Pigmentiphaga aceris: one gene and its partner. The protein of the gene in region 1 interacts with the protein of each later gene in a pairwise test. Links are inferred from orthologs where the notes say so. Each region holds a gene or a part of one and is shown on either strand. Other genes may lie near its edges. The genes, in order: FXN63_RS09160 and FXN63_RS26115.

Evidence for each region.
Region 2: the proteins of FXN63_RS09160 (region 1) and FXN63_RS26115 interact in binary tests that used the Escherichia coli proteins (3 or more experiments, as listed by UniProt). The link is inferred for Pigmentiphaga aceris from one-to-one orthologs.

The regions. Positions count from the first base shown.
Region 1 is NZ_CP043046.1:2,154,737-2,166,411, forward strand. Bases 6,833-9,832 are described here. They hold FXN63_RS09160 (helix-turn-helix domain-containing protein), read left to right. Parts: upstream 6,833-7,765; coding sequence 7,766-8,899; downstream 8,900-9,832. Other genes in these bases: rlmN (dual-specificity RNA methyltransferase RlmN), read left to right, coding at 6,833-7,769; ispG (flavodoxin-dependent (E)-4-hydroxy-3-methylbut-2-enyl-diphosphate synthase), read left to right, coding at 9,028-9,832. In the rest of the region: FXN63_RS09110 (peptidoglycan DD-metalloendopeptidase family protein), read left to right, coding at 1-206; FXN63_RS09115 (3'-5' exonuclease), read left to right, coding at 256-1,050; 23S rRNA (uracil(1939)-C(5))-methyltransferase RlmD, read left to right, coding at 1,223-2,626; FXN63_RS09125 (YeeE/YedE family protein), read left to right, coding at 2,790-3,227; FXN63_RS09130 (DUF6691 family protein), read left to right, coding at 3,224-3,637; FXN63_RS09135 (MBL fold metallo-hydrolase), read left to right, coding at 3,651-4,535; FXN63_RS09140 (ArsR/SmtB family transcription factor), read left to right, coding at 4,525-4,899; FXN63_RS09145 (Bax inhibitor-1/YccA family protein), read right to left, coding at 4,978-5,679; ndk (nucleoside-diphosphate kinase), read left to right, coding at 5,968-6,393; more of rlmN, read left to right, coding at 6,591-6,832; more of ispG, read left to right, coding at 9,833-10,341; hisS (histidine--tRNA ligase), read left to right, coding at 10,368-11,672.
Region 2 is NZ_CP043046.1:6,034,469-6,046,007, reverse strand. The notes cover bases 2,968-5,831. They hold FXN63_RS26115 (rod shape-determining protein), read left to right. Parts: upstream 2,968-3,809; coding sequence 3,810-4,853; downstream 4,854-5,831. Other genes in these bases: mreD (rod shape-determining protein MreD), read left to right, coding at 5,816-5,831; mreC (rod shape-determining protein MreC), read left to right, coding at 4,919-5,812; gatC (Asp-tRNA(Asn)/Glu-tRNA(Gln) amidotransferase subunit GatC), read right to left, coding at 3,218-3,526; gatA (Asp-tRNA(Asn)/Glu-tRNA(Gln) amidotransferase subunit GatA), read right to left, coding at 2,968-3,214. Also shown: FXN63_RS26135 (helix-turn-helix domain-containing protein), read right to left, coding at 1-212; Asp-tRNA(Asn)/Glu-tRNA(Gln) amidotransferase subunit GatB, read right to left, coding at 229-1,680; more of gatA, read right to left, coding at 1,688-2,967; more of mreD, read left to right, coding at 5,832-6,364; mrdA (penicillin-binding protein 2), read left to right, coding at 6,453-8,348; rod shape-determining protein RodA, read left to right, coding at 8,398-9,528; FXN63_RS26090 (CHRD domain-containing protein), read right to left, coding at 9,594-10,040; FXN63_RS26085 (methyl-accepting chemotaxis protein), read left to right, coding at 10,425-11,539. UniProt on the Escherichia coli protein: Forms membrane-associated dynamic filaments that are essential for cell shape determination. Acts by regulating cell wall synthesis and cell elongation, and thus cell shape.

The DNA of each region.
Region 1 (11,675 bases):
ATCTGATCATCATCAAGCACAACAACACCTACCTGTCTGCATACGCGCATAACCGCGCGCTGCTGGTCAAGGAAGGTCAGGAAATCAAGCGCGGCCAGCGTATTGCGGAATTGGGCCAGACCGACGCCGCCACGCCGCGTGTGCACTTCGAAATCCGTCGCCAAGGCAAACCAGTCGATCCGGCCGGTTTCCTGCCGGCACGCTGATCTTTGCTGTGCATTGCTGCTTGAATTTCTCTGGCACGAGTCGTTTCTCATGACGCCGATCCTCATTTTCGACCTGGAAACCATCCCGGACGTCGAGGGTCTGCGCCTGCTTAACGGCTGGTCGCCAGACGTGCCCGATGCCGAGGTGGTCGAACGCGCCTTTGCGGCGCGGCGCGAGGCAGTGGGGCACGACTTCCTGCCGCTGCATCTGCAGAAGATTGCGGTGGTGGGCTGCGCGTTTCGCGACAACGATGGATTCCGGGTGCGCTGCATCGGTGGTCCGGATGACAGCGAAGCCATGCGCATCTCGGGTTTTTTCAAGACCATCGAGCGCTACACCCCCCAGCTTGTCAGCTGGAACGGGTCCGGCTTCGATCTGCCGGTCTTGCACTACCGTGGCCTGATTCACGGCGTGGCCGCTCCCCGTTACTGGGATATGGGCGAAGATGACCGTGATTTTCGCTACAGCAACTACATCAGCCGCTACCATCAGCGCCACGTTGACCTGATGGACCTGCTGGCGAAATACAATGGCCGGGCGAACGCACCGCTCGATCAACTGGCCAAGCTTTGCGGGTTTCCTGGCAAGCTGGGCATGGATGGCAGCCAGGTCTACACCGCCTGGACCGACGGCCGGGCCAACGAAGTACGCGCTTACTGCGAAACTGACGTAGTCAACACCTGGTTGGTGTATTGCCGGTTCCGCCTGATGCGGGGTGTGCTTACCCGCGAGCAATACGACGACGAGATCGCACTGGTCCGTAACACGCTGGCGGCCATCGATGAGCCGCACTGGCGCGAATATCTTGCGGCCTGGCCCGACGCTGGTCAGCCCGCACCCTGAACGACACTGTCCCCACACACCGGCCTGGCCGGTGTGGTGCGCGACACGGCACACTCTCATGACTCACGTACACGACGATTCTTCCGCCAGCCTCATTGCGTCTGGCATGCCTGATGATGACGACACGCCTTTCGCTGCGCGCGAAGGCGGTGCGTCACGCCGTGCAGATGCCATGGCCGAGGTCGCCATCTCGCGCCTGGACGCGCCTGATGCATCCTGTCCGCCGCCCGCTCCGCCGGCCGACGGCAGCATCCTGATCGAATCGCTGGATCAGGATGGCCGAGGGGTAGGGCGGCGCGATGGCAAGGTGATCTTTGTCGAAGGTGCGCTGGCCGGGGAGCGCGTCAGCATCAACGTGTTCCGCAGCAAGTCGTCTTACGAGGTTGCCAACGTCGTTGAGGTGCATCACAGTTCGCCGCTGCGTGTCGAACCGCGTTGCCCGCACTTCAAGGTCTGCGGCGGCTGTGCGATGCAACACGTCGATGCCGGCGCGCAGGTTGCGATCAAGCAGCGCGTGCTGGAAGACACCTTCTGGCACCTGGGCAAGCTTCGCCCCGAACACATGCTGCCGCCGATTCACGGCCCGTACTGGGGCTATCGTCATCGCGCTCGTTTGTCGGTGCGGGCGCTGCCCAAGCCGCGCGGCGTGTATGTGGGCTTCCGGGAAAAGAAGAGCAGCCATGTGGCGGACGTGCGCGAATGCCATATCTTGCCGCCGCATGTGAACGACCTGCTGATGCCGCTGCGCACGCTGATCGCTGCCATGTCCAAGCCCGACCGCCTGCCGCAGATCGAAGTGGCCGTGGGCGATGACGTGACCGTGCTGGTGCTGCGTCACCTAGTGCCCTTGATCAAGCGCGACCTGATCCTGCTGGCCGATTTTGCCGAGAAGCACAAGATTCAGTGGTGGCTGCAGCCCGACGGCCCGGAAACCCTGCATCCGCTGTTGCGTGCCGACCGGGAAGGCCTGTCGTACACCTTGCCGGAATTCGGCCTGCGCATGCCGTACCGGCCGTCCGACTTCACCCAGGTCAATCCTGGCATCAATCGGGTGCTGGTGTCGCGTGCCTTGCAACTGCTGGATGCGCAGCCCACCGACCGCGTGGCCGATATGTTCTGTGGCCTGGGCAACTTCACCTTGCCGCTGGCGACGCAATGTCGTGAAGTGGTGGGTGTCGAAGGTCTGGAGAAGCTTACGCAGCGTGCCCAAGACGCCGCGCGCCGTCACGGCCTGGACGGGCATACGGCGTTTTCCACGCTGAACCTGTTTGAAGTCGATGCGCGCTGGTTGCGTAGCCTGGGGCATTTCGACCGCATGCTGATCGACCCGCCGCGTGAAGGTGCGCATGCGCTGGCGCAGGCCTTGGCTGCCATTGGCAGTGACGGCCCGAAGCGGATCGTCTACGTATCCTGCAATCCGTCTACGCTGGCTCGCGATGCGGCAATTCTGGTGCACGAAGGTGGGTACGTGATCCGCAGTGCGGGTGTGGTCAACATGTTCCCGCACACCGGGCACGTGGAGTCGATTGCCGTGTTCGAGCCGGGTCCGCGATTGTTGGGTGCGCCGGCTTCCTGATCCAGCGGAGCTAACTTGTGGATGAGGCGACGACGCTTACCGGTCGTCTCGCCGAGTCGCAAGGCGCTGGTGCCTGGTGATCCTGCGCAATGGGTGGAGCCAGGCATTTTCATCTGCGACAGGATCCTATATATTAGAATATTCTAATGTTCGAATAAAAATCATGCATTGGTCTCAAGCCTTGCTGGGTGGCATGTTGATCGGCGGTGCAGCAGTCTTGTTGATGGCGGGGCTGGGGCGTATTGCGGGTATCAGCGGTATTGCCCGCCAGGCATTCGGTCGCGGTAAAGGCGATGGCCGTGAAGATCGAGGCTGGCGACTGGCTTTTCTGGCCGGCCTATGGTGTGCGGCCTTGCTATGGCAGCTTGTGCGTGGCGGCGTGAGCCTGGGCGTGCCGCAGGTATCCACGCCTGTGTTGCTGCTGGCGGGCTTGCTGGTCGGGGTCGGGACGGCTTTGGGTGGTGGTTGCACCAGTGGTCACGGGGTGTGCGGCATCGCGCGCTTGTCGCCACGGTCCCTGTTGGCGACGGCGGTCTTCATGTCATTCGGTTTTCTCACCGTCTATGTGCTTCGCCACGGTTTGCCGGGAGCCTTGTCATGAGGCTGGCAATCGGTTTTGTGGCGGGCCTGTTGTTCGGCTTCGGGCTGATCATCGGAGGCATGACCGACCCTGCCCGGGTGCTTGGTTTTCTGGATCTCGCAGGCGCCTGGGATCCAAGCCTGATTTTCGTGATGCTGGGGGCAGTCGTCACTACGGCGCTGGGCTATCGCCTGGTGCTGGCGCGCGCGCATCCCGTGTGTGACACGGGCTTCCATTTACCCGCCGCCAAGCGCGTTGATCGACGCTTGTTGCTGGGCGCGGCGCTGTTCGGGACGGGCTGGGGGCTTGCCGGGTATTGTCCTGGTCCCGTCATTGTGTCCCTTGCCAGTGCACAGAGCGGTGTGTGGATCATGTTCGTGGCAATGCTTGCCGGCTGGTTGCTGGTGGATCGCGTTGTCGCAGCGTCTTGAACAGGGAGGTGTCATGACATATCCGGTCGAAAACCAAGCACCGCAGGTGCAGAGTTTCTTCCACGAGCCAACGTCAAGCTTCAGCCATATTGTGTCTGACCCGGCAAGCGGCCGGGCCGCGATATTCGAGGCCGTGCTCGACTACGACCCGGTCTGCGGCCGCACCTCGCGAAGCTTCGCCGATCAACTGGTGGCGGCTGTGCTGGAGCGTGCCTTGACGGTCGATTGGATCATTGAGACGCATGTGCATGCCGACCACCTGTCGGCGGCACCGTATTTGCGGCAACGCCTGGGCGGACAAATGGCGATCGGCAGCCGAATCACCCGTGTTCAGCAGATATTTGGTGAGCTGTTCAACGCAGAAGATGATTTTCCTCGTGACGGAAGCCAGTTCGATCGACTGTTCGACGATGGGGATACGTACAAGATCGGCCACTTGCAGGCGCGTGTGATGCATACGCCCGGTCATACGCCGGCCTGCACGACGCACCTTGTCGGCGATGCAGCGTTGGTGGGCGATACGCTGTTCATGCCCGACTACGGCACGGCCCGCTGCGATTTTCCTGGCGGCGATGCACGCGCTTTATATCGGTCTATTCAGCAGATTCTTGCCTTGCCGGACGAGACGCGTCTGTTTCTTTGTCATGACTACAAAACCGAGGGCCGGGAGGGTGTCTGTGGCCAGACGACTGTCGGTGCCCAGCGTGCCGCGAATATCCATGTCAGCGGGGCGGCCGATGAGGAGAGCTTTGTGCGTATGCGCCAGGCCCGCGACGCAACCCTGGGCCAGCCCCGCCTGATCCTGCCGTCGGTGCAAGTCAATATGCGGGCAGGGCGCATGCCGCCGCCGGAGTCCAATGGGGTGCGTTATCTGAAGGTGCCGATCGATGTCTTCTGAGATAACCGTGGATACGCCGCAGGTGGGCCTGTTGGTCAAGGCGCCATCTGCCGCGATGCCGCTGGACGTGATGCGGCAGCGTGCCGACGAGGCAGTGGCCCTGCTCAGGTCGGTGGGCAGCACCAACCGGCTGATGATTCTCTGCCAGCTGGTCGAGGAAGAGCGTTCCGTGAGTCAACTGGTTGACGCGCTGGGGCAGTCGCAAAGCGTGGTTTCGCAGCATCTGGCGGTGTTGCGCCGCGAGGCGATGGTAGTGGGGCGTCGCGATGGGCAGTCCATTCACTACCGGATTGCCGATGATCGCGTCCGCGTGTTGATGCAGACATTGTTCCAGTTGTTCTGCCATCCCGACGACAAGGTCTGAGATCAGGCGACACAAAAAAAGCGGACCCCGAAGGGCCCGCTTTTTTTCCGTCAGGCCTTGCGGCCCAGGTTTCTATCCTTACTCGCGATCGCCGCTGGTGATGCCAAGAATGGCCAACAGGCTGGAGAAAACGTTGTACAGCGACAGGTATACGCCCAGCGTCGCCGACACGTAGTTGGTTTCGCTGCCGTTCTTCACGCGCTGCAGATCGACCAGGATGAAGGCCGAGAAGATACCGACTGCCAGCACCGAGATGGTCAGGGTGAGCGCCGGAATCTGCAGGAAGATATTGCCCACGGCAGCGACCATCAGCATGATCGCGCCGATGAACAAGAACTTGTTCATGTTCGACAGGTCACGCTTGATGGTGCTCGACAGCACAGCCATCGTGCCGAAGACTGCTGCGGTGCCGCCGAAGGCGAGCGTGATCAGCGACGCGCCGTTGGACATGCCCAGCACGAAGCCGAGCATGCGCGACAGCATGATGCCCATGAAGAACGTAAACGCCAGCAGCAGGCCTACACCGACTGCGCTTTCCCGATTCTTTTCGATCAGGAACATCATGCCGAAAGCGCCCACCAGGAACACGATGGAGCTTAAGCCCGGACTGGCACCCATGATCTGGGCGATACCGGTGTTCAATCCGACAACCGCGCCGAGCACGGTGGGGATCATGGAAATTGCGAGCAGCCAATATGTATTGCGCAGTACACGATTTTGTACCGCGACCTGCCGGCTTTCACCGGCGGTGCTGACAGATGCCGTGCGGAACTCGTTCATGGAGACCGACTCCTATTGTTTTGTGGCGTTGTCAAAAGTTGCCCCCGCGAGGATGGCATGAGGTTCAGACCCCAAGTATGCATCAGGGTTCCCGTGTGTGCCTAACGGCGTATCTGCCTGCATCGGCCTGTGATCGCCCTTTTTGTCCGGTCGAAAGCGGAACCCTCCCGTTGCGCGATGGCGAATCATGCGTCGGTGTCTGCCTTGCGAAACGACAGCGTGATACAATTTAGGGTTGAGGTAATCCCGAAGCGTAAACTAGAAGTACTTGTTTTTATTGGAGTTTTTATGGCAATTGAACGCACCCTGTCGATCATCAAGCCTGATGCCGTTGCAAAGAACGTTATCGGCCAGATCGTTACCCGTTTCGAGTCGGCTGGCCTGAAGGTCGTTGCTGCTCGTCTGACCCAGCTGTCGCGTGCCGACGCTGAGCGTTTCTACGCTGTGCACTCGGCTCGTCCTTTCTTCAAGGACCTGGTTGAGTTCATGATCTCGGGCCCGGTGTTCGTGCAAGCGCTGGAAGGCGAAGGCGCAATCCTGAAGAACCGCGACCTGATGGGCGCGACCGATCCGAAGAAGGCTGACAAGGGCACCATCCGCGCCGACTTCGCTGACAGCATCGACGCCAACGCCGTTCACGGCTCGGACGCGCCGGAAACCGCTGCTGTCGAGATCGCGTTCTTCTTCCCGGAAATCAACGTCTACTCGCGTTGATCCAGGGAGAGGCTGACGCCTCTCGTTCGACCTGCCGGGACCCGGTCGGCGCATGCCGCCGGGTCTTTGTGCAAGATCGAAAAAGTGTTTGAAGCAACTGTTCGACGCAAGTGCTCGACGCAAGTTGTGTAGAAGTACGTGTTTTGAAAAACCGCTGCGAAGCCTGCAGCACCTCCCAACCGATCAAGGAGAACGCCATGGAGAGGACAGAAACGGGGACGTCCCCGGCGCCGCTCGATACGCGCATCAACCTGCTCGGCATGGATGGTGCGGCACTCGGCGCATTGGTGGCATCGTGGGGCGACAAGCCCTTCCGTGCCAAACAGCTGCAGCGCTGGATTCATCAGCGCGGCGCTGGCGATTTCGAGGTCATGACCGACCTCGCGAAGTCTTTCCGCGCCACCCTGGCCGAGCGTTGCGACATACGCAGCCCCGGTGTGATCGCGGACCATCTTTCTGCCGACGGCACGCGCAAGTGGTTGCTTGACGTCGGTCGTGGCAATGCGATCGAAACCGTGTTCATTCCGGAAGACGATCGCGGCACGCTGTGCATTTCCACCCAGGCCGGCTGTACCGTGGCCTGCCCGTTCTGCTCGACCGGCTACCAGGGTTTCAATCGCAACCTGGGTGTGGACGAGATCATCGGGCAGCTGTGGTGGGCCAAGCGCACGCTGGAAGCCGCGCGCGCCGACATGCCCCCGCGTGCGGCCGATGCCGATCCGCGTGTGATCAGCAACGTCGTGATGATGGGCATGGGCGAACCCCTGCTCAATTACGACGCCACGGTCAGTGCACTGAAGCTGATGCTTGACGACAATGCCTATGGCCTGTCGCGCAGGCGTGTCACGCTGTCCACGTCAGGCGTGGTGCCGATGATGGACCGCCTGTCACAGGACTGCCCAGTGGCCCTGGCGGTGTCGCTGCACGCGCCGAATGACGCGCTGCGCGACGAGTTGGTGCCGCTGAACAAGAAGTACCCGTTGCGCGAGCTGATTGCCGCATGCCAGCGTTATCTGGAATATGCGCCGCGTGACTTCATCACCTTTGAATACATCATGCTGGATGGCATCAACGATGCCGACCAGCATGCGGACGAATTGATCGACATCGCACGGCAGGTCTCGTGCAAGTTCAACCTTATTCCGTACAACCCGTTCCCGCAGTCAGGGCTCAAGCGCTCTTCGTCGGCACGTATCAAGGTATTTGCGCAACGTCTGATCGACGCAGGTATCGTTACGACTGTACGCAAGACGCGCGGCGATGACATCGATGCGGCCTGTGGACAGCTTGCCGGCGAGGTGCAGGATCGCACTCGCCTGAAGGCCCGGCAGGAAATGAACAGCAAGTTCGGACGGATCGTAGAGGTTCATGGATGACGTACCCCGGTGACAACGCGACTGCGCCTGGCGCAGCCGATGCATTTTCGTCTGTTGGTCACGCCTTGCGCGAATTGCGCACGCAGCGTGGCTGGTCGATCTTCGACGTATCGGCGCGCCTGAAGTTTGCGCCGCGCCAGATCGAAGCGCTCGAAAACGAAGAATGGAGCGAACTGCCGCGCGGCTCCTCGTTGCGTGGTTTCTTGCGCAATTACGCGCGCTTGCTTGAAATCGATCCCGAACCGCTGCTGACGGCAGTGGAAGGTCCGGCCCATGCTGCTGCCGCGCCGCGTGTGACCGATGCCGTTGCCAGTGCGGTGGCTGCCGTGTCGTCGGCGGTGCCGGTGTCCTCATCGCGTCGTCGGTCCACGATCGGCCAGCAGCGCCGCCGTGGTGTTGGCGTCTTCAGCATCGTGCTGGTGCTGATCGCTGCGGGCGCTGCTTACGCCGTGGTGCAGGAGCGTCTGCCCGAGCAATGGCGCATTGCGCGCATGCTGCGTAACGACAATGGCAATGCGATCACGCCGCCTGCCACGATTTCCGGCGCACCCGGCACTATTTCGAGCAATGCCCCGATTGCAGCGGCAAATCAGCCCGAAGTGCGCGTACCGCATCCGCTTGAGCCTGCTCCTGCGGCCAATGGCTCAGCAACGCCGTCGTCTTCGTCGGGTACCAGCACGACTACCACGACTACCACGGTGATTCCGCCGTTGAGTCCGACGGCCAATACGTCGTTGACGCCAGCTGCGCCCACACCGGCACCCGGTGCGATCACGCCGCCGGCAACCACGCCTGCACCGACCGCAGCACTGGTTACGCCGCCGGCTGCGACGCCTGCCAGCCCGGCAGCAACTGCTGCGGCAACAGCTGCGCCGCGCGCGGCAGCACCGGCTGGCAGTTCGCCCCTGGTCTTGCGTGTGGTCAACGACAGCTGGGTTGAACTCAAGGCAACCAACGGCACGCTGGTGTCGAAGGTGTTGCCGGCCGGTAGCGAGCACAGCTTCGATGTGGTGCCGCCCGGACGCCTGGTTGTCGGCAATGCCGGTGGTGCCACGGTGTCCTGGCAGGGCAAGCCGATGGACGTGCGCAGCGCACAGCGTGACAACGTGGCGCGTCTGACCTTGCAGTGAAGCAATGGCGTGCTGGAATGGAGTTTTTGACGCTGGGCCGCGCCAAGTCAAAAAAGCGCCCCGTTGGGGGCGTGGCGCGGTAAGCGTGGAAACTTTTCTTCCGGTGGTGAACTTGCATGGATGAGCGGATGAGTACGGAGTCGACCGAATCTACGACGCAGACTGGCTCGTGTCCCGAGCCGCTTCCTTTTCCGGTTGGCCCTGATTTCCGTCGTGTGACGCGACAGGTTGCAGTGCGCTGGGGCAACCGCACGGTCATGATCGGCGGCGATGCCCCGGTTGCCGTGCAGTCGATGACCAACACCGACACAGTCGATGCCATCGCCACGGCCATCCAGGTCAAGGAGTTGTCCTTGGCTGGGTCGGAAATGGTCCGCATCACTGTCAACACGCCGGAAGCTGCCCGTGAAGTGGCAGCCATCCGCGAACAGCTTGACCGCATGGGTGTGGATACGCCGCTGATCGGCGACTTCCACTACAACGGCCACAAGCTGCTGACCCAATACCCGGATTGCGCGCAAGCCTTGTCCAAGTACCGGATCAACCCCGGCAACATGGGCAATGGCAAGCGTCGCGACGACAATTTTGCGCAGATGATCGAAGTCGCCTGCCGCCACGACAAGCCAGTTCGCATCGGCGTGAACTGGGGCAGCCTTGACCAAGACCTGCTGGCGCGCAAGATGGATGAAAACAGCCAGCGCTCGAAGCCGTGGACCGCGCAGGCGGTGATGCGCGACGTGCTGGTGCTGTCTGCCGTGGAAAACGCGCAGCGTGCCGAACAGCTTGGCCTGCCTGGCAACCGCATCGTGTTGTCGTGCAAGGTAAGCCACGTACAGGACTTGGTCTCGGTGTATCGCGACCTGTCGCAACGCTGTGACTATCCCCTGCACCTGGGGCTTACCGAAGCCGGCATGGGCAGCAAGGGCATCGTGGCATCGACCGCGGGCCTGGCGCTGCTGCTGCAAGGCGGCATCGGCGACACTATTCGCATTTCGCTTACCCCCGAACCGGGTGGTGACCGTGCGAAGGAAGTTGTCGTCGGTCAGGAAATTCTGCAAAGCCTGGGCCTGCGCGCCTTCGCACCTGTGGTGGTGGCTTGCCCGGGTTGCGGTCGTACCAGCAGCACGGTCTTCCAGGAATTGGCGTCCAGCATCCAGGAATTCCTGCGCGCACAGATGCCGGTCTGGCGCTTGAAGTACCCGGGCGTCGAAAGCATGAACGTCGCGGTCATGGGCTGTGTGGTCAACGGTCCGGGCGAGAGCAAACATGCCGACATCGGCATCAGTTTGCCCGGCACTGGCGAGACCCCGATTGCACCGGTGTTCGTCGACGGCCAGCGTGTGGTCACGCTGAAGGGCGACAACATCGCCGAGACTTTCCAGGGCATGGTGGAAAGCTACGTGCAGCGCCGTTATGGTGCTGCGGAAACGGTGGATGCCTGAACGGCCCGCCGCACAACGATAAAAAGATGGCAGAAAACTTTCAAAAGCTCACCGCGATTCGCGGTATGAACGACTTGCTCCCCGCCGATTCGGCTCGTTGGGAGCGCCTGGAACGCCTGGCCCGCGACTGGCTGCGCAGCTACGGTTATCGCAATATCCGCACCCCGGTGCTGGAGTTCACGCGTCTGTTCACGCGCGGCATCGGCGAAGTCACCGACATCGTCGAAAAAGAGATGTACAGCTTCACCGATTCGCTCAATGGCGACTTGCTGGCCATGCGTCCCGAGTTCACCGCAGGCACCGTGCGTGCCGCGATCGAACACAATTTGCTGTATGACCGTCCGCAGCGTCTGTTCTCGATGGGACCGGTGTTCCGTCACGAGCGTCCGCAGCGCGGTCGTTATCGCCAGTTCCACCAGATCAGTGTCGAAGCCATGGGTTTTGCGGGTCCTGATGTGGACGCCGAACTGATCGTGATGCTGGCGCGTCTGTGGCAGATTCTTGGCCTGACCGACATCCGTCTGGAACTGAACTCCCTGGGTGCGTCTGAAGAGCGCGCAGCGCATCGCGACGCCTTGATCGCCTATCTGGAAGGTTTCAAAGACCAGCTGGACGAAGACGGCAAGCGCCGCATGTACACCAACCCGCTGCGCGTGCTGGATACCAAGAATCCGGCCCTGCAAGAGATGGCCAACGGCGCACCGCGCCTGCTGGACTTCCTGGGTGCCGAATCGCTGGCGCACTTCGAAGGCGTAAAGCAACGCCTGGACGATGCCGGCATTGCCTACACCATCAACCCGCGCCTGGTGCGTGGCTTGGACTACTACAACCTGACCGTGTTCGAGTGGGTGACCGATCGCCTGGGCGCGCAAGGTACGGTTTGCGGCGGCGGTCGCTACGACGGCCTGATCGGTCTGCTGGGCGGCAAGCCTGCACCCGCAGTCGGCTTTGCCATCGGCATGGAACGCCTGCTTGATCTCTGGTCGCAAGGTGATGCAGCGGAAGCGGAACCTGAGTGCGACGTCTATGTCGTACACCAGGGCGATGCGGCGGCGCGTCGTGCTCAACGCATCGGCGAACAATTGCGCGACGCTGGGTTGGATGTGATCGTCCACGCCGGCAGCGCCAGCTTCAAGTCGCAGATGAAGCGCGCCGACGGCAGTGGTGCCGAGATCGCCGTCATTCTCGGTGACGACGAACTTGCTGCCGGCGAAGCCAGCGTCAAGACCTTGCGCAGCCAGGCAGATGGCAGTCCTGGCACCCAGCGTCGGGTTGCACTCGACGCACTGGCCGACACCTTGATCCAGAGCTTCGACAGCGACGTCGACTGACAC
Region 2 (11,539 bases), 3.9 Mb from region 1 along the record:
GGGTTTGCCGATGCATCCCCGTCGGTCAGCCATACCGCAGACACCCCCAGCGCATCGGCCAGTTTCTTGACCGTCCCCCACGCCGGGCAATACGAGTCGCCCCGCGTCAGAATGCGGTTGACCGTCGACTGCGGCACGTCCGCCACCCGCGCCAGTTCGCTCTGGCTGCGGATGTTCCGCTGGCGCATCACGGCGTCAATGCGGGCGGACATGCTCATCGGTCGGTCATCAGCCCAGCTTCTCGCGCAGCAGATCATTCACCTGCTGCGGATTCACCTTGCCGCGACCGGCCTTCATCACCTGACCTACCAGCGAGTTGAAGGCCTTTTCCTTGCCCGCGCGGAATTCCGCGACGATGCCGGCATTGGCTTCCATCACTTCGTCGATCAGCTTGCCGATGGCACCGCTGTCGCTCACCTGCTTCAAGCCCTTGGCTTCGATCACGGCATCAGCATCGGCAAACTCGCCCGACCACAGCGCCGTGAACACTTCACGCGCGATCTTGTTCGAGATCGTGCCATCGGCAATGCGAGTCAACAGACCGGCCAGCTGTGCCACGTTCACCGGGCTTTGTTCGATCGCCAGCGAGTCGCGGTTCAGCGCTGCAGCGACTTCGCCCATCACCCAGTTCGCGGCGATCTTGGCCTGGCCTGCCGGCAGCTTGGCGACCACGGCTTCGAAGTATTCGGCGGTGGCGCGACTGCTGGTCAGCTGGGCCGCGTCGTAGGCCGAAATACCGAAGTCGGCTTCGAAACGGGCGCGCTTGGTGGCCGGCAGTTCGGGCATGTCTGCGCGAACACGTTCGATCCAGTCTTCGCTGATGGCCAGCGGCGGCAGGTCGGGGTCGGGGAAATAGCGGTAGTCATGCGCGTCTTCCTTGGTGCGCATGCTGCGGGTTTCGTCCTTGTCCGGGTCGTACAGGCGGGTTTCCTGAATGACCTTGCCGCCGTCTTCGATCACTTCGATCTGGCGACGGATTTCATACTGAATCGCGCGTTCCAGGAAGCGGAAGGAATTGACGTTCTTGGTTTCGGTACGGGTACCGAATTCCTTCTGGCCTTCCGGGCGCACCGACACGTTGGCGTCGATACGGAACGAGCCTTCCTGCATGTTGCCGTCGCACACGCCCAGCCACACGACCAGGCTGTGCAGCGCCTTGGCATAGGCCACGGCTTCGTCAGCCGAGCGCATTTCAGGTTCGGTCACGACTTCCAGCAGCGGCGTGCCGGCGCGATTCAGGTCGATGCCGCTGGCGCGTTCGCCGTGCGGGCCGGTGACGTTCTCGTGCACCGACTTGCCCGCATCTTCTTCCAGGTGGGCACGCGTCAGATTGACCGTCATTTCCTTGTCGCCGACAAAGAAACTCACCTTGCCGCCTTGCACCACCGGGATCTCGAACTGGCTGATCTGGTAGTTCTTGGGCGAATCGGGGTAGAAGTAGTTCTTGCGTGCAAACACCGACACGGGGGCGATGTGTGCACCCACGCCCAGGCCCAGGCGAATGGCGCGCTCGACCGCGCCGCGGTTCATGACCGGCAGCGTGCCGGGCAAGGCCATATCCACGGCGTTGGCCTGCGTGTTGGGCTCAGCGCCGAATTGCGTGCTGCTGCCGGAAAAAATCTTGGACGCCGTGGATAACTGCACATGCGTTTCCAGGCCGATGACGACTTCCCATTTCATAGCTGTCTCACTTTGCCGGCCGGCGGGTATGCCAGTCGGTCGCCTGCTGGTAACGGTCGGCGATGGCAAGCAGACGGCCCTCGTCGAAATAGTTGCCGATCAGTTGCAGGCCCACAGGGCGCTGCGCGTTGACCGGGCCTGCGCCAAAGCCGCACGGAATCGACATGCCGGGCAATCCAGCCAGGCTGCCGCTCAAGGTGTAGATGTCGGCCAGATACATGGCCACCGAGTCGTTGGACTTCTCGCCCAGGTTCCAGGCCACGGTCGGCGACACGGGGCCGGCGATCACGTCGCACTGCGTGAAGGCTTGCTGGAAGTCTTGTGCGATCAGGCGGCGCAGCTTCTGGGCTTGCAGGTAGTACGCGTCGTAATAACCATGCGACAGCACGTAGCTGCCTACCAGAATGCGCTTTTGCACTTCCGCACCGAAACCTTCGGCACGCGAGCGGCTGATCATGCTGTCGACGTCAGTGTATTCCGCAGCCCGATGGCCGTAGCGCACGCCGTCGTAACGCGACAGGTTGCTCGACGCTTCGGCCGGGGCAATCACGTAATAGGCCGGAATCGACAACTCGGTACGCGGCAGCGAGATTTCCACGGCGGTCGCACCCAGTGCTTCGAACTGGCGAATGGCGGCGTGAATGGCAGCAGACACGTCTTCAGCCAGGCCCGCGCCGAAGAATTCGCGCGGCAAGCCGATGCGCAGGCCCTTCAGCGGCAGGTCGGCGTCAGCCGGCTGCGCGTGCGCATCGAAGGCACGACGCACACGGCCAGCGGCGTTGGCTTCCGCACCGCATTGTTCCGCGCTGGTGGAGTCCTTGGCGTCGAAACCGGTCATCGGGTCCAGCAGTTCGACCAGATCGCGCGCGCTGCGGGCGAAGGGGCCGGCCTGATCCAGGCTGGAACCGTAGGCGATCATGCCGTAGCGCGACACGCTGCCGTAGGTCGGCTTGATGCCCGAAATACCGCACAGCGACGCCGGTTGGCGAATCGAGCCGCCGGTATCGGTGCCGGTGGTGCCCAGCGCCAGGCCCGCAGCAACCGCTGCCGCCGAGCCGCCCGACGAGCCGCCCGGAACCGACTTGGTATCCCAGGGGTTCAGTACCGCGCCGAACGCAGAGTTCTCATTGGAAGAACCCATCGCGAACTCGTCGCAGTTCAGCTTGCCCAGCGACACCGCGCCAGCGGCTTGCAGGCGCTCGACAACTGTCGCATCGAAGGGGCTTACATAATTAGCCAGGATCTTGCTGCCGGCCGTGGTGCGCCATCCGCGCGTCACGAACACGTCCTTGTGCGCGATCGGAATGCCGGCCAGCGCGGGGGCATTGCCTGTGGCGATCAATGCGTCGGCGGCTTGCGCCTGGGCCAGCGTCAGGGCCGGATCGACGTGCAGGAAGGCATTGATCGCCTGTTGCGACTCGATGGCGGCAAGTGCGCTTTGGGCCAGCTCGACGGCCGACACCTTGCGGGCAGCCAGGGCGGCGCGCAGATCGGCAATGCCGGAAAATTCGTTGTGCAGTGCGTGTGTCGTCATGGCTTATTCAATCACCTTGGGCACCAGGAAAAGGCCGTCGTGTCGGGCCGGTGCGTTGGCGATCAACGCGTCGCGGGCAGCCTGATCAGGTGCCTCGGTCACGACGTCGTCGCGCAGTCGCAGACTGACCTCATTGATTGCCGACAGCGGGTGGGCCAACGGAGCGATGCCGGTGGTGTCGACCGCCTGAAGCTGTTCGATCAGGCCAAAAATGCCGTTCAGGTCTTGCAGGACACGGTCGCGCTGGCCGGCGTCGAGATCGAGGCGGGCCAGTCGCGCAATGCGCGTCACGTCTTGTTCGGTAAGCGCCATGGCTGTCGGGGAGTATCGGTAAGAACGTCCGCGGTGAACGTTCGGGGTCCGGAAGGATGGCGGCGGGGATGCCGCCGGCCGCCGAAAGAAACAATGTTGCATTTGCGTATAGCGCCCGGGGCTGCGGCCTTTGGGGCCGAAATGACGGGGCAAACCGCGTGGAAGCTCGCAATACGCAGGGTTTTGAAGCAGATTTCGCGGCAGTTGCCGACGATTATAAGTTATGATTTTGCGTTTCTCGCGCTGCCCTCCACCGCACCCAGCCCTTCACCAAAAGATTCCCATGTTCGGTTTCCTGCGTAGTTACTTTTCGAATGACCTGGCGATCGATCTGGGTACAGCAAACACCCTGATCTATGTTCGCAGCAAGGGCATCGTGTTGAACGAGCCCTCGGTCGTCGCCATCCGCACGGAAGGTGGGCCCAGCGGCAAGAAGACCATTCAGGCTGTCGGTCGCGAGGCCAAGCAGATGCTGGGTCGTGTTCCCGGCAACATCGAAGCGATTCGACCCATGAAAGACGGCGTGATCGCCGATTTCACGGTGACCGAACAGATGCTGAAGCAGTTCATTCGCATCGTGCATCCGAAAAGCCTGTTTGCGCCCAGCCCGCGCATCATCATTTGCGTACCCTGCGGTTCTACCCAGGTAGAACGTCGCGCCATCCGCGAATCGGCACTTGGTGCCGGTGCAAGCCAAGTATTCCTGATTGAAGAACCGATGGCCGCTGCCATCGGTGCCGGTCTGTCGGTATCCGACGCGACTGGCTCCATGGTCGTCGACATCGGCGGCGGTACGACTGAAGTCGCCGTCATCTCGTTGGGCGGCATGGTCTACAAGGGTTCCGTGCGCGTCGGCGGCGACAAGTTCGACGAGGCCATCGTCAACTACATTCGTCGCAACTACGGCATGCTGATCGGTGAACCCACCGCTGAAGCCATCAAGAAAGAAATCGGTTCTGCGTTCCCGGGTTCCGAAGTCAAGGAAATGGAAGTCAAGGGTCGCAACCTGTCGGAAGGTATTCCGCGCAGCTTCACCGTGTCGTCCAACGAAATTCTCGAAGCCCTAACCGATCCGCTCAACCAGATCGTGTCGGCCGTCAAGATCGCGCTCGAACAGACCCCGCCGGAACTCGGCGCGGACATCACCGAGAAGGGCATCATGCTGACCGGCGGTGGCGCCTTGCTGCGCGACCTCGACCGTCTGCTGCAGGAAGAGACCGGCTTGCCGGTTATCGTGGCCGAAGACCCGCTCACCTGCGTGGTCCGTGGTTGCGGTGAAGCGCTCGAACGCATGGACAAACTGGGCGCCATCTTCACCAACGAGTAAGACGCAGCCGGTCCCGTCACGGGCCGGCCGGCCCGCCCAGGGCCACGGCGCGATGCTGGAGTTTCATGCAATACAGCCCACCGTCCTTCTTCAAGCAGGGCCCCGACGTTTGGGTGAGGCTGGTCTTCTTTTCCCTGCTGTCGATCGCGCTTTTGATCGTCGACGCACGTTTTCAGACACTCGATGTGGTGCGCCAGGCCGTCGCCGTGGCGCTTTACCCGTTCCAGCGCGTCGTGCTCCTGCCCGGCACGATGTGGAACGAGACCACCGTGTTTTTTGAAAGCAAGACCGAATTCCAGCGGGAAGCTGACGACCTGGCTCGCCAGCGCATCGAGATGTCGCAAGTCACGACGCGCGCCACCCAACTCGCCGAAGAAAACGCGCAATTGCGCCGGATGCTCGGTGCGAGCGCACGCGTTCGCGTGCCCTCGGTTCTGGTTGAAGTGCTATATGAAGTCCGTGACGCATTCAGCCGTCGGCTGATCGTCGACAAGGGCTCGCAACACGGCTTGGCCGCAGGTATGCCCCTGATCGATGACGGGGGCGTGGTCGGTCAGGTCGTTCGTGTGTCACTGCTTACGTCCGAAGTTGCCTTGCTGACCGACCGGGACCAGATGGTGCCGGTGCAGGTGCTGCGTAACGGCGTGCGTTCGGTCGCCTTCGGCGACGAAGCGCCGGGCCGCCTGGGCCTGCGTTTCATGGCGTCCGATATCGACGTGCAGGTGGGCGACGACCTGGTCACGAGTGGCCTGGATGGCATCTATCCCGCCGGCTTGCCGGTGGGCAAGGTCGATACGGTCGAGCGTGACGGTTCTTCAGGTTTTGCACGAATTCTTGCCAAGCCGGTAGCCCGACTCGACCGTTACCGGCATTTTTTGGTCTTGCAGACGGTTCAGTCGGAACTACCGGCACTTCCCGCTGCCGAAGAAGTGCGGCGTCGTCAGGCGCGGCGTCCCTGACCTATGCCTAAAGCACCTTCAACCCTCCCGCGCTCGCACCTGTTTGGCGCGCAGCCCCTGCTGTTACCCGTCAACCCACGATTCATCTGGTTGACGCTTGTCATCGCCTGGATGATCAACCTGATGCCCTGGGGCCAGTGGCCCGGGGTGCCAGACGTGCTGGCGCTGTGCCTGATCTTCTGGAGCGTGCACGAGCCGCGCAAGATCGGCATGTTTGCGGCCTTCCTGTTTGGTCTGCTGATGGACGTGCACCAGGCCCGTCTGCTGGGCGAGCACGCGCTTGCCTACACGCTGCTGTCTTATTTTGCGATCGCGCTGCATCGGCGTATTCAGTGGTTCGGGCCGATAGGCCAGGCCCTGCATGTGTTGCCGCTGCTGCTGGTTACCCAGTTGGTGGTCTACAGCGTGCGTGCGGCGCTGTCGGGCACTTGGCCGGGCTGGAGCTGGATGCTGGACAGCGTGGTTGCTGCCGCGTTGTGGCCGATCGCCGACCGCCTGCTGCTCGCCCCCCAACGTCGTGCGCCCGAGCGCGACGACACCCGTCCGATCTGAGGAGCAGGCGCGGCATGCAAGATTCCGTGCGCGAGAGATATCGCTCTCAGTCGTGGTTCCCGGCTTTCACGCTGGCGACCGGACGGCGATGACCGAGATCAAGGACTCGAACCGCGAAATGCGGCGGTTCCGTGGGCGGCTGTTGATCGCGATGCTGGTGGTGTTCGCGTGCTTCGGCGTGCTCTGCACCCGCTTCTGGTGGCTGCAGGTCTACAAGCACGACGCCTATTCCGCACGCGCCGAGCAAAACCGCATATCGGTCGTGCCGATTCCGCCGCATCGGGGCCTGATCCTGGATCGCAACGGCGTGCTGTTGGCGCGCAATTATTCCGCTTACACGCTGGAAATTACGCCGTCACGGGTCGTTGACCTGGAAAAGACCATTGACGAACTGTCCAATGTGGTCACCATCGATGCGCGCGACCGCCGCCGCTTCCGCAAGCTGATGGAAGAGTCGCGTCGCTTCGAGAGCCTGCCGATCCGCAGTCGCCTGTCGGATGAAGAAGTGGCGCGGATTGCCGCCAACCGTTTCCGTTTCCCCGGTGTCGATGTCCGTGCCCGCCTGTTCCGCCAATATCCGATGGGTGAATCGGCGGGCCACGTGATCGGTTATATCGGCCGGATTTCGCAGCGTGACCAGAATCGCCTGGATGAGACGGAAGACGCCGCCAACTATCGCGGTACCGATTACATCGGCAAGGAAGGCATCGAGAAGTCCTACGAAGCCCAGTTGCATGGCACCACCGGCGTGGAAGAAGTCGAAATCACCGCAGGCGGCCGGGCCGTGCGCACCTTGTCGCGCAAGCCGCCGGTCACCGGCGACAACCTGGTGCTGTCGATCGACATCGAACTGCAGAAGCTGGTGGAAGCCGCCTTTGGTGATCGCCGTGGTGCCTTGGTCGCCATCGAACCGGCAACCGGCGACATTCTGGCCTTCGTGTCGCGCCCGGGCTTCGACCCCAACCTGTTCGTCGACGGTATCGATGTCGAGAACTGGAAAGCGCTGAACGAATCGCCCGACCGCCCGCTGATCAACCGCCCGCTGTACGGCACCTACCCGATCGGCTCGACCTACAAGCCCTTCATGGCGCTGGCGGGTCTGGAGATGGGCAAGCGCAACATGACGCAGACCATGTGGGACCCGGGCTTCTTCGAATTCGCCGACCGCCGCTACCGTAATGCCGGTGACGTGGGCTATGGCCACATCGATCTGCACAAGGCGCTGGTGGTGTCTTCGGACACCTACTTCTACTCGCTGGCCAACGACATCGGCGTCGATGCCATCCACGATTTCATGAAACCCTTCGGTTTCGGGCAGAAAGTGGGTATCGACCTGAGCGGTGAAAAAGCCGGTGTGCTGCCGTCAACTGCATGGAAACGCGCGGCGTATCGACGCCCCGATCAGCAGCGCTGGTATCTGGGCGAAACGCTGTCGGTGGGCGTGGGCCAGGGCTACAACTCGTTTACCTTACTGCAGCTGTCGCAAGCCACCTCCACCTTGGCCAACGACGGCGTGTTCATGCGTCCTCACCTGGTTCGTGCGGTGCAGAACAGCCGCACCGGTGCGCAGACGCTGACGGTACGCGACCCCAGCTACACCATCCCGCTCAAGCAGGCCAACCTGGACTTCGTCAAACGCGCCATGGCCGACGTGGTGCGCGAAGGCACGGCCAAGCGGCCCTTCATCGGCGCGCCGTACCAGGCGGCCGGCAAGACCGGTACCGCCCAGGTGTACAGCCTGCGCGCGGGCGAACGCTACAACGCGGCCAAGCTGAACGAACGCCTGCGTGACCACGGCCTGTTCATGGGCTTTGCGCCGGCCGACAACCCCAAGATCGCGGTAGCGCTGATCGTCGAGAACGACGGTTTCGGCGGCAAGGTAGCCGCGCCGATTGCACGCCGCGTGTTCGATTACTGGCTGCAAGGCAAGAAACCGACCGAGCCCGATAAAGCGGTCACGCCTGATCTGACGGCGCGGGACTAGGAGAGCAGTAGTGAGCAGCAGCATGACGACCATGAACCGGTATTACTGGATGCGGGCGCTGGTGGCGCGCATCTGGGTGTTCGACTGGATGCTGCTGCTGATCCTGAGCCTGCTGGCGCTGGTTGGCCTGGTGTCGATGTATTCGGCGGGTGGCGGCTTCGATGGGCGCTTCGCCGATCAGGCACGCAATTTCGGCATCGCGCTGGTGGCGATGTGGATCGCCGCGCAGTTTTCCCCGCACGCACTGATGCGCGTCACTGTGCCGGCGTACTTGCTGGGTGTGCTGCTTTTGGTGGCGGTCGAGGTGGCCGGTGAAACCAGCAAGGGGGCCACGCGCTGGCTGAACCTGGGCATCACGCGCATTCAACCATCCGAGATGATGAAGATCGCTGTGCCGATGATGATGGCCTGGTACTTCCATCGCCACGAAGGGCAGGTGCGTTTCCGCGACTTCGTGGTGGCGGCAGTGTTGCTGCTGCTGCCCTTTGCGCTGATCGCCAAACAGCCTGACCTGGGCACCGGCCTGCTGGTGTTCGGCGCAGGTTTCTTTGTGCTGTATTTCGCGGGCCTGTCGTTCAAGCTTCTGGTGCCAATCACGCTGGCTGGTGTGATCGGCATCGGGGCACTGGTCGCTTCCGAAGAATTCCTGTGCCAGCCCGACATCGACTGGGTGGTCTTGCACGAATACCAGAAGCACCGGGTGTGTACGCTGCTCGATCCCAATACCGACCCATTAGGAAAAGGCTTCCATACGATCCAGTCGACGATTGCAGTCGGCTCGGGGGGAACGCTGGGCAAGGGCTACATGCAGGGTACGCAGACCCACCTGGAATTCATCCCCGAGCGCACGACTGACTTCATCTTCGCGGTCTACGCCGAAGAGTTCGGGCTGATCGGCAACCTGGTGCTGCTGTTCCTGTATGTGCTGCTGATCGGGCGAGGGCTGACGATTGCGGCGGGGGCACCCACCTTCTACACCCGCTTGTTGGCGGGAGCCTTATCCATGGTGTTCTTCGTCTATGCCTTTGTGAACATGGGCATGGTGACCGGCATCTTGCCGGTGGTGGGGGTGCCGTTGCCGTTCATGAGCTACGGAGGCACGGCCTTGCTGACGTTGGGGTGCGCAGCCGGCATTCTGATGGGGATTCAGCGGCACCGGCCGCTGGTGCAGAAGAACTAGCGAACGGCGGATTGCCCTTCTGCAAGCAGTAACTGTCGGGGCAGCGCAGCCGCCCCGACAAACGCTTAACGCGGCAGGACCTGGCCGCGAATCTCGCCACCACGATTGGCGGCGGTGTGGATGTTGATGTACCACAGCCCGCTGGTCAGTTCCTTCGCCTGCGCCGCAGTAATCGTGGTCTGACCCTCGATCGGGCTGGTGACCGGATTCTGGAACGGCACCACCACACCGGCATTGACGCCGGCAACTGCCGGGCCGTGGAAGTGGCCCATGGTGGCCGGGCCCGACAGGCCGGAATAGGTGACCTTCCACTTCAGCACATTGGTCTGCTTGTTGAGCCAGACCTCGGCCTCACCCATGCCTTGCGTGGCCACTTGCGGAACCTCGCTCATGCCGCTCAGGCTCGCGCGCATGGCGGCCACGTTCGGGTCGAGCGGTGTGTTGGCGCAACCGGCGACAAGCGCCAGAGCAGTCAGAGCGGCAGCGGCCGCAGCCTTGCGAATGTGCGTCATGGTCGTTTTCCTGGGCAGAGGTGGGGGAAGGCGATCACCGGGATCGGCAATCGGCGCATTCAATATATCTCCAGCCCATCGCACCGGATAGCGCCATGTTGCGACTGTTTGCACCTTGCCGGTGCGCACCATGCTCGCAGCATGCGCTACGACGGGGCGGCACTCGCGTGGAGACCGTGCAGTGACCTTGCACGGCATGATCTGACGCGATGGCATGGGCCTTGCATCAACTCGGTGTGACCAACCAACGACGGTTCGTCCACCGGACAAAGACGTCCCCGCAGACCGAAATCACCTTGGTCATGGGGACGTTTTTTTTTGCGTATTGCGGTTGTTCAGGCTGGCATCGCCGCAGTCGCCCCTCCACGCGCAAGGAGCGCCAGGATGAACGTATTCATGGGTCCCGCCCTCAGCCTGATGCAGCGTCTCAATCTGTCAGGCAAATTCTTGTTGATCGGGCTGTTGCTGGCCATGCCGGCGCTGGCGGCTGTTCTGGACGGATTGGTTCTGCCACCCGCTGCACAAGCTGTGCTGGATGCGGCTGCCTGGACGGCGATGGCGCTGGGCGCGTGGCTGTTTCTGGCGCTTTACCTGTCGATGTCCGCAGCTGCCCGCACCTTGCTGGCCACGGTCGACAGCCTGGCGGAAGGGGACTTGCTGGCTCGCACGGAAGTTCGCGGCCGTGACGAACTGGCGCGAGTGGCCATCCGGCTCAATGACATGGCGCGCGAGAACGCCCGGCTGATCGACGAAGTGCGCGGTGCTGCCGAAGAAGTCGCGGGCGCGGCGGCAGAGCTGTCCAGTGCGGCAGCCCAGGTATTGGCGGGCGCGGGAGAACAACTGACCTTGTCCGATCTGAGCGCAAGCGCAGTGGAACAGATCCGCAGCAGCACCGTATCGATTGCGGCGGGTGCCGACGAAACCGAGTCATTGGCCGATCAGTCCGAGGCCCTGGCCAGCGATGGCGCGTCGGTAGTGGGAGCCGCAGGCGAAGAGATGAGCGGCATTCGCGACAGCGTGGCCGCACTGGCGGTATTGGTGGGCACCTTGGGGCAGCGGTCCGACGAGATCGGCGGCATTGTCGGTGTCATCCGCGAGATTGCCGACCAGACCAATCTGCTGGCCTTGAACGCAGCCATCGAGGCAGCACGCGCGGGTGAACAGGGGCGGGGGTTTGCCGTGGTGGCGGGCGAGGTGCGCCGCCTGGCCGAACGTACCGGACAGGCCACCGGCGAGATCGGCGGCGTCATCAAGGCGATCCAGTCCGAGATCGATACGGCGGTTGCGCGCATGGACCAGAGCCGCGAGCAGGCCGAGCGCGGTGTGCAGTTCGCGGGCCGCGCCGCCGACGCCTTGCTGGCCATTCGCAACAGCGCACGTCTGACGCAGGATCGCGTGCACGCGATGGCAGAGGCCATTCGTGAACAACGCGAAGCAAGTGGCCACGCGGCAGGCAGCATGGATCGTATGGCCGGACAAGCGCGCAACAACAATGCCGC